Linked DNA regions of Mariniflexile sp. TRM1-10. The main gene of each other region encodes a partner of the protein of the gene in region 2 in a complex. Links are inferred from orthologs where the notes say so. Each region holds a gene or a part of one and is shown on either strand. Other genes may lie near its edges.

The links.
Region 1: the proteins of uvrB (region 2) and CJ739_RS16305 are in contact, whole or in part, in a crystal structure (PDB 7EGT), measured with the Thermus thermophilus proteins. The link is inferred for Mariniflexile sp. TRM1-10 from one-to-one orthologs. Residues at the interface, in WP_096411307.1 of Thermus thermophilus: Glu23, Leu25, Arg26, Asp27, Gly28, Glu29, Arg30, Phe31, Arg55, Glu326, Asp327, Phe328, Glu379, Ser382, Gln383, His398, Gly400, Arg401; in WP_096412145.1 of Thermus thermophilus: His654, Arg656, Phe657, Gln666, Asp668, Glu669, Lys680, Arg681, Leu682, Ser683, Lys685, Tyr686, Ala687.

What each region holds. Positions count from the first base shown.
Region 1 is NZ_CP022985.1:3,926,864-3,930,214, reverse strand. What follows is about bases 239-3,253. They hold CJ739_RS16305 (ATP-dependent helicase), read right to left. Parts: upstream 2,906-3,253; coding sequence 572-2,905; downstream 239-571. Other genes in these bases: CJ739_RS16300 (hypothetical protein), read right to left, coding at 3,004-3,253; CJ739_RS16310 (L-threonylcarbamoyladenylate synthase), read right to left, coding at 239-562. In the rest of the region: more of CJ739_RS16310, read right to left, coding at 1-238; more of CJ739_RS16300, read right to left, coding at 3,254-3,351. UniProt on the Escherichia coli protein: A helicase with DNA-dependent ATPase activity. Unwinds DNA duplexes with 3'-5' polarity. Translocates on single-stranded DNA with 3'-5' polarity. Initiates unwinding more efficiently from a nicked substrate than double-stranded DNA.
Region 2 is NZ_CP022985.1:3,294,705-3,297,940, reverse strand. The notes cover bases 214-3,113. They hold uvrB (excinuclease ABC subunit UvrB), read left to right. Parts: upstream 214-611; coding sequence 612-2,615; downstream 2,616-3,113. Other genes in these bases: CJ739_RS13930 (TerB family tellurite resistance protein), read right to left, coding at 2,851-3,113; CJ739_RS13940 (T9SS type B sorting domain-containing protein), read left to right, coding at 214-275. In the rest of the region: more of CJ739_RS13940, read left to right, coding at 1-213; more of CJ739_RS13930, read right to left, coding at 3,114-3,236. UniProt on the Escherichia coli protein: The UvrABC repair system catalyzes the recognition and processing of DNA lesions. A damage recognition complex composed of 2 UvrA and 2 UvrB subunits scans DNA for abnormalities.

The DNA.
Region 1 (3,351 bases), 630 kb from region 2 along the record:
AATCGATAACCGTAGAAGCATAGTTATCACCATAACCACCATCAATAACCAAATCGACCAAATTATCCCATTTTTCTAAAATAAGTTCGGGGTCGGTGGTATATTCAATAACGGCGTCATCATCATGAATAGACGTTGAAATTATGGGATTCCCCAGTTTCTTTACGATTTCCAATGCAATATTATTGGCAGGAATACGGATACCTACCGTTTTTTTCTTTTTAAATGGATTTGGCAAACTGTTAGAGCCCGGAAGAATAAATGTGTAAGGTCCCGGAAGTGCGCGTTTTAATATTTTAAAAGTCGCTGTATCGATTTGTTTTACATAATCGCTTAAATGGCTTAAATCATGACAAACAAACGAAAAATTGGCTTTTTCTAGCTTAACGCCTCTTATTTGCGCCACCCGTTCAAGCGCTCTTAAATTATTAATATCACATCCCAAACCATAAACCGTATCGGTTGGATAAATAATCAACCCGCCTCGTTTTAGAACAGCAACCACCCGATCAATTTCTTTTGGATTGGGATTTTCTTCGTATATTCTAATAAACTCAGCCATTGCTTAAAATTACCCTATTATTTCCAACTTAGCAAAACGTAACAATAATTTTTTAATGCCTCCGTGCTGAAATTTAATTTCGGCCTTCACATCGGCACCTGTTCCTTCTATTTTTAAAACTTCACCCGTACCAAAACGCATGTGTTTAACCAGATTACCTACCACTAATTTACTATCGAATAAATTGGTATTGCTATCTGTTGCTGTTACAGGCTTTAAATTTTTAGGTGTGGTAACCTGAAACTTAACAGGTTCTTCTTTCGTTGAACCACCCTTTTTTAACACAGCTTGTTTCGCAGGTTTAAACCTAATTTTATTTGGTTCTACATCACCAAAAATATCGGCGTCCAACATGGGGTTAAAACGATGTTCTTCAATTGGGGTTGTTATTTCTAAATATTGCTCATCAATTTCTTCTATAAAACGACTTGGTTCAGAATCTACTAATTTCCCCCAACGGTAGCGCGACAACGCATAGGTTAAATAGGCTTGTTTTTCGGCACGTGTTAAGGCGACATAAAACAAACGGCGCTCTTCTTCCAATTCACTGCGTGTCCCCATACTCATGGCACTCGGGAATAAATCCTCTTCCAATCCAACTACAAACACATACGGGAACTCCAAACCTTTAGCTAAATGTATGGTCATTAATGCTACGTGGTCACTATCGCCTTTATCAGCATCCAAATCGGTTGCCAAGGCTACATCCTCTAAAAACTCTGCTAAATTACCTGTGGTGTCAGCCAATTCTTTTTGGCCTTCCACAAAGTCTTTCATACCATTTAAAAGTTCCTCAATATTTTCCATTCTGGTAACACCTTCAGGGGTACCATCCTTTTTAAACTCCCTAATCAATCCGCTGGTTCTGGTAACATGTTCTGCCAATTCAAAAACATCGGCAGTTTGATTTAGCACCTGATAGCTTTCAATCATGGTCACAAAATCCTGAAGCTTTCCTTTCGTTCCCGAATTTATTTTTACATCGGTTTTATCGATGTTTTTCATTACCTCAAAAATAGAACGCTTATAGCCGTTGGCTGCTACGACTAACTTATCTATGGTTGTATCACCTATGCCCCGTGGTGGAAAATTAATAACCCGCTTTAAAGCTTCTTCATCGGCAGGATTTATAATCAATCGCAAATATGACAAAACGTCTTTTATTTCCTTTCGTTGATAGAAAGACAAACCACCATAAATTCTATATGGAATATCACGCTTTCTTAAGGCATCTTCTATAGCACGCGATTGGGCATTGGTTCTATATAAAACAGCAAAGTCACTATTTGCTACATGATGTTGGATTTTGTTTTCCCAAATGGTACTTGCCACAAAACGTCCTTCATCACCATCGGTTAACGAGCGATTTACTACAATTTTTTCACCTTCATCATTGGCTGTCCAAACGACCTTGTCTAATTTAGTTTGGTTTTTATCAATGATTGAATTGGCAGCGTTTACAATGTTTTTGGTGGAACGATAATTTTGCTCCAAACGAAACACCTTTACATCATCATAATCCTTCTGGAAATTTAAAATATTGTTGATATTGGCACCACGGAATGCATAAATGCTTTGTGCATCATCACCTACCACACAAATATTCTGAAATTTATCGGACAACGCCCTTACTATTAAATACTGCGAATGGTTAGTATCCTGGTACTCATCAACCAAAATGTATTTAAAGCGGTTTTGGTATTTCATCAAGACCTCTGGAAAACGTGTCAATAACTCGTTGGTTTTCAATAACAAATCATCAAAATCCATTGCGCCAGCTTTAAAACAACGCTCTACATACTCTTTGTAAATATCACCCAAACGTGGGCGTCTTGCCATGGTATCTGCTTCAATTAATTCTGGATTTTGAAAATAGGCCCGTACGGTAATCAAGCTATTTTTATAGGATGAAATTCTAGAACGAACTTGTTTGTATTTATAAATGTCTTTATCAAGATTCATTTCTTTAATAATAGAAGAAATCAATCTATCGGAATCCTGCGTATCGTAAATGGTAAAATTGCTTGGATACCCTAATTTATCGGCTTCAATACGTAAAATTTTAGCAAAAACCGAGTGAAAGGTTCCCATCCATAAATTCTTAGCCTCGCTTGTACCGACAATAGTGGCAATACGCTCTTTCATTTCGCGAGCTGCCTTATTAGTAAAGGTTAATGATAATATATTAAACGGATCGACACCTTCGCTCATTAAATAAGCAATACGGTAGGTAAGTACACGTGTTTTACCTGAACCTGCACCAGCAATTATAATCATTGGCCCGTCTTTTTGTATAGTAGGCTCTAATTGTGCTTCGTTTAACTGACTTAAATATTTCTCCAATTTTCAATTTCATTTTAGACTGTGAAAATAAGTATTGTAAAGCTTTTAATGGCTCCCATTTATTAATAATTATAAACAATTTTATTGAAAAATTGTATTTAGTCATTTTTTGGGCTGCCCGTCATCGCATCCAACAATCCTGCTTTTACATTAAGCCAAATAAAGTTAAAAACTGACTTTGTTTGATCTCTTTCAACGTCTTCTTCCGAGCCAACTCTGAAATTATCCGAAGCCTCTTTGCTGTCTTTTGACACAAAAATATTTAAAATATTAGATATGAGTTTGTTTTTCCTTTTACCATCGTTTCTCAAGGCAATAATATCAAATTCTTGGTATTTGGTTTTTAAATCTATTCGAGAGGTGCTGGCATTCCCACTAATTGTAAAATAGGTTTTTAAAATTTCACCTTCAAAACGCACATGTAAATTAGGTGCCGAAAATTTATT
Region 2 (3,236 bases):
TTGTAGTCATAGATATTCCTAAATTTTTCACACCAAATAACGATGGTACTTTCGACACTTGGCATATTATAGGCATCGAGCAACTACCAGGAACCATTGTTTATATTTACAACAGATATGGTAAATTATTGAAAACCTTGCCACAAACATCTCATGGATGGGATGGCACGTATAATGGCGAAAATATGCCTTCAGATGATTATTGGTTTGTTGCTAAAGTTATTCAGGATGGGGATCCTTTCGAAGTAAAAGGACACTTTACATTAAAGCGCTAACACATTTATTTTCATTAATTTTACAGAGAAGTTATTTAAACTTTTTGTTTGTAAGCAAAAAATTTAACCCTACGACAGCTGGCTCGTTCACTAAAATAACCCACTGGGTTATTTTTTACGCTCGACCCTGTTTCATAATGAAGCCTTTTTTATGTTGCATAGCATCGCTACGGAATATAAAAAGTCAAAATTAGGGAGCAAAATGTGAATTTTGCAGGTAAAAGAAAAAGTTTAAATTACTTCAGAATGAAATCAGCATAGAAAAAATTTGATATTATTCATATCTACCACTATTGCGAATGATATCTGATAAATAAATGTCAATAAAAATTACAAATGAAATTTAAAATTGAATCGGGATTTAAGCCTACAGGCGATCAACCAGAAGCCATAAAACAATTGGTTTCAGGCATTCGTTCCAACGAAAAATACCAAACCCTACTTGGGGTTACAGGTTCAGGAAAAACCTTTACGGTAGCGAATGTTATTCAAGAAGTGCAAAAACCTACCTTAGTTTTAGCACACAACAAAACGTTGGCAGCTCAATTATACTCCGAGTTCAAACAGTTTTTTCCAAACAATGCGGTGGAATATTTCGTATCGTATTACGATTATTACCAACCAGAAGCTTACATTCCTGTTTCCGGTGTTTTCATTGAAAAGGATTTGTCTATAAACGAAGAAATAGAAAAAATGCGTTTAAGTGCTACTTCTTCGCTACTTTCTGGCCGTCGGGATGTATTGGTGGTGGCTTCGGTGTCATGTATTTACGGTATTGGAAACCCTATCGAATTTCAAAAAAACGTCATCACTTTAGAAAGAGACCAAGTAATTTCCAGAACTAAATTACTGCATCAATTAGTACAAAGTTTGTATTCGCGTACCGAAGGGGAATTCAATCATGGAAACTTTAGAATAAAAGGCGATACCGTAGATATTTTCCCAAGTTATGCCGATGATGCCTTTAGAATTCACTTTTTTGGTGATGAAATTGAAGACATGGAATCGTTCAACATCCAAACGAATCAAGTCATTGAAAAATATGATTTGCTAACTATTTATCCGGCAAACATGTTCGTTACCTCACCCGATGTTTTACAGGGCGCCATAAAGGAAATTCAAGACGATTTGGTAAAACAACATGACTATTTTGTAGAAATTGGCAAACATTTAGAAGCTAAACGTCTTAAAGAACGCACCGAATTCGATTTAGAAATGATTCGTGAATTGGGCTACTGTTCGGGTATTGAAAACTATTCGCGCTATTTAGATGGCCGTTTGCCCGGTACACGCCCCTTCTGTTTACTCGATTATTTTCCAGACGATTATTTAATGGTGGTTGATGAAAGCCATGTAACCATTTCGCAAGTGCACGCCATGTATGGTGGTGATCGAAGTAGAAAAGAAAACTTGGTAGAATATGGCTTTAGATTGCCTGCTGCTATGGACAACAGACCTTTAAAATTTGAAGAGTTTGAAGCTATTCAAAATCAGGTCATTTATGTGAGTGCGACCCCGGCCGATTACGAGTTAAAGAAATCGGATGGTATTTATGTGGAGCAAGTGATTCGGCCAACAGGGTTATTGGATCCTATTATTGAAATACGCCCAAGCTTGAACCAGATTGATGATTTAATTGAAGAAATCCAGCAGCGAGTTGAAAAAGACGAACGCACATTGGTTACCACACTTACCAAACGCATGGCGGAAGAATTGACTAAATACCTTGATAGAATTCAAATTCGTTGTCGCTACATCCATAGTGATGTAGATACTTTGGAGCGTGTAGAAATCATGCAGGATTTACGTAAAGGGTTGTTTGATGTATTGGTGGGTGTCAACTTATTGCGTGAAGGATTGGATCTGCCCGAAGTCTCTTTGGTTGCTATTTTAGATGCCGATAAAGAAGGTTTTTTACGTTCGGCACGTTCACTTACCCAAACCGTTGGTAGAGCCGCTAGGAACCTGAACGGCAAAGCCATTATGTATGCCGATAAAATTACCAACAGCATGCAAAAAACAATTGATGAAACCAATTACAGACGTGAAAAACAAATAGCTTATAATACAAAACACAACCTCAGCCCAAAAGCATTAAATAAGAGTTTAGATAATGCATTAACAAAAAATTCAATTAGTACGTACAGTTATGAATTGGAAGCCTTAAAAGCAGCCGAACCCGAAAGCGCCTATTTAACCAAACCCGAATTAGAAAAGAAAATTCGTGATAAACGCAAACTTATGGAAGAAGCTGCAAAAGCCCTGGACTTTATTGCCGCTGCAAAACTGCGTGATCAGATTAAAGAATACCAAACAAAAATAGAAAAGCTAAAAGCTTAATCTCTTAGCTTTTCTATAACCATAAGTAGGTTAAAAATAAAACACGCAAATTAAAACTTAGCTAAGAACACTTAGAACTCGTTTAAACTTTTTTGATTGAAGCGAAAATTAGTCATTTTATGCTCGGTTGAAGGCTTTTTTGAGTTGCATAGCAGAGCTATGGAAGGAAGAAAAGACAAAAAGCGAGTGTAAAAGGACAATTTTTTAGCCAATTATGAAAATTTTAAACGAGTTCTTAATTATATTGTGTTTTAAAAATATCTATCAACACGTCTGGTGGTACAATTTTATTAGGAAAACTTTCCATTAAATATAATACCTTGGTAATAGACTCATGACTTAAACCCATACGTAAACCAAAGTTATATAACTTGATCACATTTTTAGAATTGTTATCACTACTATTACCATCAATGTTCATTAATAACACCAATCGGTGAAATTGAACAATACGCTCACTATGCGATTTTAAATGAATATAATTAATGGGATGCTCAATCAAATAATCGAAATCTTCTCTCGAAATTTCAAGTTGTTTAGCAACACCAAGCAAAAAGTTATACTCTATATGTTTTATGTCTTTATCATATTTAGCAAAAGCTATCATTTCTGACAGAAGAC